2 regions of the Pseudomonas sp. TH08 genome follow, and region 2 is predicted to be linked to the other one. Evidence: riboswitches for the same ligand, from Rfam matches in the RefSeq annotation. Region 2 holds a riboswitch; the other holds the start of a gene.
What was found. A riboswitch is a leader RNA that binds a small molecule or an ion and turns the genes downstream of it on or off. The one in region 2 is predicted to bind cobalamin.

Region 1: another riboswitch for cobalamin. It lies ahead of JFT91_RS20175 (CbtB domain-containing protein); the one in region 2 lies ahead of cobO (cob(I)yrinic acid a,c-diamide adenosyltransferase).

What each region holds. Positions count from the first base shown of each region.
Region 1 covers NZ_JAEKEE010000004.1:691,800-696,173, forward strand. The annotation lists cobalamin riboswitch at 1,580-1,800, shown strand; gene JFT91_RS20175 (CbtB domain-containing protein) at 1,925-2,122, shown strand; gene JFT91_RS20180 (CbtA family protein) at 2,134-2,835, shown strand; gene JFT91_RS20185 (cobalamin biosynthesis protein) at 2,832-3,245, shown strand; gene cobM (precorrin-4 C(11)-methyltransferase) at 3,327-4,073, shown strand; gene nfuA (Fe-S biogenesis protein NfuA) at 4,283-4,374, opposite strand, start outside.
Region 2 covers NZ_JAEKEE010000006.1:131,117-135,490, reverse strand. The annotation lists gene JFT91_RS26950 (PQQ-dependent sugar dehydrogenase) at 1-1,291, opposite strand, end outside; gene JFT91_RS26945 (hypothetical protein) at 1,358-1,942, opposite strand; cobalamin riboswitch at 2,107-2,334, shown strand; gene cobO (cob(I)yrinic acid a,c-diamide adenosyltransferase) at 2,416-3,027, shown strand; gene JFT91_RS26935 (cobyrinic acid a,c-diamide synthase CobB) at 3,024-4,374, shown strand, end outside.

The DNA.
Region 1 (4,374 bases), on a different contig from region 2:
CGCTCTTACAGCGAGTCACCTTTTCCAGACGCCGAAAAGGTAACCCAAAAGGCTTGGCCCCGGCGTACGGCACTTCGCTTGGGCTCAGTGTTCCCTCGCTACGGTGTCTATCCGGGGGCATCGCCTACGGTTTGCTGCGCTGCACCTCCTCTCGATGTGTTTGGCTTCGCCAAACGGCACTGCGCGCCTAACCCCCGGATGAACACCTCCGCTCGGCCTGCCGAAGTGGCTGAAGGGCAAAAGCCAAAGCAGATCAAAAGATCGCAGCCTGACTTTTCCCCTGTAGGAGCTGCCGCAGGCTGCGATCTTTTGATCTTGTCTTTTTTTGGGGGGGCGCTGGGTACATATCCGTTGCTGCGGTAACGGCTGCTCAGGGTTTCGCTCTTACAGCGAGTCACCTTTTCCAGACGCCGAAAAGGTAACCCAAAAGGCTTGGCCCCGGCGTACGGCACTTCGCTTGGGCTCAGTGTTCCCTCGCTACGGCGCCCATCCGGGGGCATCGCCTACGGTTTGCTGCGCTGCACCTCCTCTCGATGTGTGCGGCTACGCCGCACGGCGCTGCGCGCCTAACCCCCGGATGAACACCTTCGCTCGGCCTGCCGAAGGGGCTGAAGATCAAGAGCCAAAGCAGATCAAAAGAACGCAGCATGACTTATCCCCTGTAGGAGCTGCCGAAGGCTGCGATCTTTTGATTTTGTTGTTTGGGGGGCTGGGATTGGGGGCATATCCGTTGCTGCGGGTGATGTTTCTGGCGGTTTCGCTCTTACAGCGAGTCACCTTTTCCAGACGCCGAAAAGGTAACCCAAAAGGCTTGGCCCCGGCGTACGGCACTTCGCTTGGGCTCAGTGTTCCCTCGCTACGGTGTCCATCCGGGGGCATCGCCTACGGTTGGCTGCGCTGCACCTCCTCTCGATGTGTTTGGCTTCGCCAAACGGCGCTGCGCGCCTAACCCCCGGATGAACACCTCCGCTCGGCCTGCCGAAGGGGCTGAAGAGCAACAGCAAAGCTAAAGCCAAAGCGGATCAAAAGATCGCAGCCTTCGGCAGCTCCTACAGGGAATGAGTACAGCTGCCAGAGCTTGGTCGGCTGTCAGGCCGTTTTCGGGAGCGAGCCCCCTCCCACAGTTTGAGCCAGGTTCACCCGCGAGAGCTTGGTCGGCTGTCAGGCCGCCATCGCTGGCAAGCCAGCTCCCACAAAAAACAAGCACACCCCAAACGCGGCCATGCCGCCCCACTCAACACAATGAGCGTTAGCTCGAGTACCGCTCTTGATCTAGAAGGCCCGTCGGAAGGCTGAGTGGAGGGATTGATCCGGGGGTGGTAGCGCAGCGACCGTTTGGCGCAGCCAAATGCATCGAGAGGAGGTGCAGCGCAGCAAACCGTAGGCGATGCGCCCGGATCGATCCCGCAGCGAAGGAACCCGAGCCACAGCGAGGGCCGTACGTCAGGGTAAAGCCTTTTGGGTTACCTTTTCGGCGTTTGGAAAAGGTGACTCGCCGTCAGGGCGAAACCCTAAGCAGTCGTTACCGCAGCAACGGATCTGCCCCCCCCCAATTGACTCAAATCCCCCCTCATGCTCTCCTACACAACTTGTTACGGGTGCCCTTCACAGGGTGAAACGGGAAACCGGTGAATCATGTGCTTTACTCAAGCCCATGTCAGTCCGGTGCTGCCCCCGCAACGGTAAGCGAGCGAAGCGTCAGATCCACTGTGCCAGAAGGCATGGGAAGGTGATGCTTGCAGGTCGGCCAGACGCCAACCCCTCGCGAGCCCGGAGACCGGCCCGCAACACACAGCCCGCACTTTGTGCGTGGCTGAACATAACAAACCCGCGGTGGGCGGGCGCTGTTCGAACCTCTGCGAGCCAGACCCGCAGGGGTTTTCATGCGCTCGATTCACCCGCTGACACTCCAGAGGGAAGCGCCATGTCGATCATCAGCAGCACCGGCAGCAACACGGACAAAATCACCAGCACCGCCACACTGAGCCAACGCCTTGGCGCTGCCATCTTCGCGTCGATCCTCGGCGCCAGTCTGGTCTACTTCGCCGGTTTCTCGCACATCGAAGCGGTGCACAACGCCGCCCACGATACCCGCCACAGCGCCGCGTTCCCGTGCCACTGAGACCTGCCGACATGATCAAGCGAATTGCCCAAACCGCAGGTTTCACCGGCCTGTTGGCCGCCCTGCTCCTCACGCTGCTGCAAAGTTTCTGGGTGTCGCCGCTGATTCTGCAGGCCGAGACCTTCGAGAAATCCGAACCCGTGGCTGAAGTTCACGAACACGCCGCCGGCGCCGCTGCGCACACTCATGATGCCGAAGCCTGGGAGCCGGAAAACGGCTGGCAGCGCGTGGTTTCGACCACGGGCGGCAATCTGGTGGTGGCCGTTGGTTTCGCTCTGATGCTCGCGGGTCTCTACACCCTGCGCGCACCGACCAAAACCTCGCAAGGTCTGCTCTGGGGCCTGGCCGGTTATGCGACTTTCGTTCTGGCGCCGACTCTGGGCCTGCCGCCGGAATTGCCGGGCACCGCTGCCGCTGACCTGGCGTCGCGACAGATGTGGTGGATCGGCACGGCCGCCTCAACCGCTGTCGGCCTGTCGTTGATTGCGTTCAGCCGTCACTGGCTGATGAAAATCCTCGGCGTGGCGATTCTTGCCGTCCCGCATGTGATCGGCGCACCGCAGCCGGAAGTGCATTCGATGCTCGCTCCAGAAGCATTGGAAGCTCAGTTCAAAATCGCTTCGCAGTTGACCAACGTGGCGTTCTGGCTGGCCTTGGGCCTGATCAGCGCCTGGTTGTTCCGCCGCAAAAGCGACGGTCAATACCACGCATGACCAATGACAGCACAGCGCCGACCTTTGTGGTCGGCCTGGGCTGCCAGCGCGGCTGCCCCGCCAGCACGTTGCGCGCGTTACTCGACCAGGCTTTGCAGGCGCACCGCATCGAGCTGGAAGCAGTCAAGGCTTTGGCCAGCATCGACCTGAAGCGCGATGAACCCGGTTTGCAGGAACTCGCCACGCAACTGGCCCTGCCCTTGCTGTACTTCAGCAGCGAAGAATTGGCCAGTTACCAGCAACGACTCAGCCATCATTCGCAAATCGCTTTCGAGCGCACCGGTTGTTATGGCGTTGCCGAGAGTGCTGCACTGGCACTCGCTGAACAGTTGATCCGGGCACCGGCAAAACTGCTGATTTCCCGGCAAAAATACGCTCAAGCGACCTTGGCATTGGCCGGCGCTGCATAAAACCCCGATAATCCCCGCCATTGATCATGAGCAATCTTCATCTGAAGCATTGCCCTGCCCCGTTTTTCACAGGATTTCTTGATGACCGTCTACTTCATCGGCGCCGGCCCCGGCGACCCGGAATTGATCACTGTCAAAGGCCAACGGTTGATCCGCAGTTGCCCGGTGATCATCTATGCAGGCTCGCTGGTGCCGGCGGCGGTACTGGACGGTCATCAGGCTGAAACCGTGGTCAACAGCGCTGAATTGCATCTGGAACAGATCATCGAACTGATCAAAACCGCGCACGCCAAAGGCCAGCATGTGGCAAGGGTACATTCAGGGGATCCGAGTCTGTATGGCGCAATTGGCGAGCAGATTCGTTACTTGCGCGAGCTGAATATTCCGTTCGAAATCATCCCCGGCGTAACAGCCACAGCGGCGTGTGCTGCGCTGTTGGGTGCTGAACTGACCCTGCCGGACGTCTCGCAAAGCGTGATTCTGACCCGTTATGCAGACAAGACCCCGATGCCCGCAGGAGAAGAACTGGGCAATCTGGCGCAGCATGGCGCGACCATGGCGATTCATCTGGGGGTCAACCATCTGCAGAAGATTCTGGCGGAGCTGCTGCCGCATTACGGCGCGGACTGCCCGATCGCGGTGATTCACCGGGCGACGTGGCCGGATCAGGATTGGGTGGTCGGGACGCTGGAAGATATTGCCGAGAAGGTTGAGGCCAAGGGTTTTCGGCGGACGGCGTTGATACTGGTGGGACGAGTGCTGGGGAGTGAGGTTTTCAGTGAGTCATCGCTGTATCGCGCCGGGCATGCTCACCTTTACAGACCGTGAATCAAATGACTTTTGTGGCTGGATACAAACCCTGTGGCGAGGGGATTCATCCCCGTTGGGTCGCGAAGCGGCCCCAAAAATCCGGGGCCTGCTGCGCAGTCCAACGGGGATAAATCCCCTCGCCACAAAATAGGCAGACACACATAAATCGCAGGCGTAAAAAACGGCACTCACGGGGTGCCGTTTTTCTTGTCCGCAGCGAACACCACTTAGTAGTAGGCGTTTTCTTTCTGCGTGTGGTCGGTCACGTCGCGAACGCCCTTCAACTCGGGAATGCGCTCGAGCAAGGTGCGCTCGATGC
Region 2 (4,374 bases):
ACACCTTGTTCCCCACATCATCCGCCACCAGCAAGCCACCTTGCTGATCGATCACCACGCCCACTGGCCGGCCCAATGCATTCTCGTCCTTGTCGAGGAAACCGGTCAGCACATCCACTGGTTGGCCCGTAGGTTTGCCGGCGGCGAACGGTACGAAAATCACTTTGTAGCCACTGTGCGGTTTGCGGTTCCACGAACCGTGCTGGCCAATGAACGCGCCTTCCTTGAACTGCGCCGGCAGGGTGTTGCCCTCGGCGAAGGTCAGGCCAAGCGAAGCGGTGTGCGGGCCAACGGCATAATCCGGGGCGATGGCCTTGGCAACCAGATCAAGATTCTGCGGGTTCACCCGCACATCAACATGCTGCCCGTAATAGCTGAACGGCCACCCGTAAAACGCGCCGTCCTTGACCGAGGTGATGTAGTCCGGCACCAGATCACTGCCAATCTCGTCGCGCTCGTTGACCGCCGTCCATAGCGCGCCACTGGTCGGCTCCCAGGCCAGGCCGTTGGGGTTGCGAATGCCCGAGGCGAAGATCCGGTGATTGCCGGTCGCACGATCCACTTCCCAGATCGCTGCGCGGCCCTCTTCTTTATCCAGTCCGTTTTCGCCGACATTACTGTTCGAGCCTACGGTGACGTACAGCTTGCTGCCGTCCTTGCTGGCAATGACGTTTTTGGTCCAGTGATGGTTGATCGTGCCGCCCGGCAGGTCGGTCACTTTGATCGGCTGGGTTTTGATCTCGGTCGCACCGGCTTCGTAGTGGAATCGCAGCAGGCGATCGGTGTCGGCGACATACAGATCATTGCCGACCAAGGTCATGCCAAATGGTGAGTTGAGATTCTGTAGAAACACGGTGCGCGTCTCGGCGACGCCATCGTGGTCGGCATCGCGCAGCAATGTGATGCGATTCGGACTCGGCACGCCGGCCCCGGCCTTGCCCATGACTTTCTTCATGACCCAGCCACGAATGCCGCTGCTGTCGTCAGGTTTCGGTGGGGCATTGGTTTCCGCTACCAGTACATCGCCGTTAGGCAGCACATAGAGCCAGCGCGGGTGGTCAAGGCCTTCGGCAAATGCCGCGACTTGCGTGCCCGCCGCTGCGGTGGGTTTGCCACCCTGGGGCCAGCCGATCGCCGGGGCGATGTTCACCGTCGGGACCAGGGTCTTGTTCGGTTCGGGCAGTTTCGGTGACGGGCCGGTGCCGTCGGAGACTTGCAGGCTGGAGGATTCACCACAGGCGACGAGCCCTCCGGCGAGCGCGATAACGAGAGCGAGCTGGGTCTTGCGCATTGCTGATCTTCCCTATGAATGCATTCTTAATCATAGAGGCGCGCGCAAGACCGATGGTTCAACTGCTCAACCGCGGGCCTCCTTGAACAGCACGGCAATGCCGGGGTGATAGTTGCCGGCTTCGCTGCGCAACTTGCGGTAGGCGTACGGGAAATACCAGGCGACCGCGCAGGTGTGTTCTTTTTGCAGGTCGTCGACCATGTCCTGCAGTTCTTCCGGGCTGGCGCTGTGCTGGGCTTTTTGCGGGGCGACAAACAGGCAGCCGAGTTTGAGGTCGCTGGCAAAGCTGATGCGTTTGGCATCGTTGGTGATGTCGAGAAGGGCCTGGGTCAGGTTGAGGTTGTTGACCCGTGGCCAGCGCTGTGTGGCCTGTATGTAAGCGCGATCTTCGGCGCCGGCAACGAACAGATCAGCGCGGGCATTGCGCTCGCCTTCTTCATTTTGTTTGCGCGTAGGCGTGTCGTTCAGGGTGACCAGTTCGGCCATCCAGGCCGCTGCCGAGAGCGAACCGAGATTGGCCTTCTCGTCATGCCAGTACGGTGTGTCGCTGTCGCCCCGTACGGCGTTAAAGCGGTCGATACAGTCAAACCAGCGTTCAAGCACCGGGCGCAGAAATTCCAGGCGCGGGTTGCTGATGATCATGCCTTGCATCGTAATCATCCTTATTGTTGTGATGGGCGTTTTCGGAGAAAAGCATGGCTCTTTGATATCATTTGTATCAGTGTGGCACAAGATTGGCGCCAGATAATTGATCGGCGGCAGTTATTCGCCCGCTGACCCCCTCTTTAATTGACGCTCCACCCCCAACCCTCTAACCTTCGCGGCTTGTTTCAGGTGCTCTGTGACCCCCGTCGACAGAGTGAAACAGGGAAGCCGGTGAGGGTTGTCTTCAAGCGAAGTCACCACGATCCCGGCGCTGCCCCCGCAACGGTAAATGAGTAAAAGCTGCGCCTTGAGCCACTGCCTCGAAAGAAGCGGGAAGGCGCGCAGTCTGGCGAATGCCGCTCATGAGCCCGGAGACCGGCCTGATCCATCCAGCGGCATCACGGTGGGCGATGCCAGGCTTTTTGCCGTCTATTCTTGTGCCTGCCCGCCGTTATCCAGCCTCAACGGAGAGCTCCCCCATGACTGATTCCCCCGAGCGCGACGAGCGCCATCTGGCGCGTATGCAGCGCAAAAAAGCCGTGATCGACGAACGCATCGCCAACTCGCCCGACGAGTGCGGCCTGGTGCTGGTGCTGACCGGTAATGGCAAAGGCAAGAGCAGCTCGGCGTTCGGCATGCTCGCCCGCGCCATGGGCCACGGTATGCAGTGTGGCGTGGTGCAGTTCATCAAGGGCCGCAACAGCACCGGCGAAGAGCTGTTCTTCCGCCGCTTCCCGGAGCAGGTACGGTTCCACGTCATGGGCGAAGGCTTCACCTGGGAGACCCAGGATCGTCAACGCGACATCGCCGCCGCCGAAGCCGCTTGGGCCGTCTCCCGTGAACTGCTGCGCGATCCATTGATCGGCCTGGTGGTGCTCGATGAATTGAACATCGCCCTCAAACACGGTTATCTCGATCTCGATCAGGTGCTCAGCGATTTGCAGGCACGTCCGCCGATGCAGCACGTGATCGTCACCGGTCGCGCGGCCAAGCCGGAAATGATCGAAATGGGCGACACGGTCACCGAAATGGGCATGCTCAAACACGCCTTCCAGGCTGGCATCAAAGCGCAGAAAGGCGTCGAACTTTGAATCAACCACGTCACTGCCCGGCGGTACTCATTGCCGCGCCGGCCTCCGGTCAGGGCAAGACCACCGTCACCGCCGCGCTCGCCCGTTTGCATCGCAATCAGGGGCGCAAGGTGCGCGTTTTCAAATGCGGCCCGGACTTTCTCGATCCGATGATTCTCGAGCGCGCCAGCGGTGCGCCGGTGTATCAACTGGACATGTGGATGGTCGGCGAGCAGGAAAGTCGTCGTCTGTTGTGGGAAGCCGCCGCTGAGGCCGATCTGATCCTGATCGAAGGCGTGATGGGGTTGTTCGATGGCACGCCATCGAGCGCCGATCTGGCGCGACATTTTGGTGTGCCGGTGCTTGGAGTGATCGACGGCACGGCCATGGCGCAGACCTTTGGTGCGTTGGCGCTGGGCCTGGCGAAGTATCAGCCGGATCTGCCGTTTGCCGGAGTGTTGGCCAACCGTGTCGGCACTTTGCGCCACGCACAATTGCTCGAAGGCAGCCTCACTGAAGGTTTGCGCTGGTACGGCGCGTTGTCTCGCGAGACCGGCATCGAACTGCCGAGTCGACATCTTGGTCTGGTCCAGGCCAGCGAACTGAATGACCTTGATATGCGCCTCGACGCGGCCGCCGACGCGCTGGCCAGCAGTTGCGAGGTAGCGCTGCCACCGGCTGTGGAATTTGCCGCGCCTGACGTAGTTGTCGCAGAACCGCTGCTTGAAGGCGTGCGTATCGCGGTCGCACGTGATGAGGCGTTTGCCTTCACCTATGGCGCGAGTCTCGAGCTGCTGCGGGCGATGGGCGCCGAACTGAGTTTCTTCTCGCCGATCCGCGACACGCAATTGCCTGCGGCGGACAGTCTGTATCTGCCCGGTGGTTACCCGGAGTTGCATCACGTTGCGCTGTCGCAAAACACCGCGATGCTCGACGCGATCCGTGCGCATCATGCGGCCGGCAAACCGTTACTCGCCGAGTGTGGCGGCATGTTGTATCTGCTCGATTCCTTGACCGACGTCGAAGGCACTCGCGCCGAACTGGTCGGTTTGCTGGCGGGCGATGCGGTGATGCAAAAGCGTCTGGCGGCGTTGGCGCTGCAAGCGGTGGATCTGCCGGAAGGCTCTCTGCGTGGCCACACCTATCATCATTCGCTGACCACCACTGAGCTGACGCCGATTGCCCGTGGCTTGAGCCCGAATGGCGGGCGCGGGGCTGAGGCGGTTTATCGGGAAGGGCGGATGACGGCTTCTTATGTGCACTTCTATTTCCCGTCGAATCCTGTGGCTGTCGCGGCACTCTTTGCGCCTGATGCCGAGGCCGCCTTCGCGAGCAGGCTCGCTCCCACAGTAAGTGATGCAGTGTCTG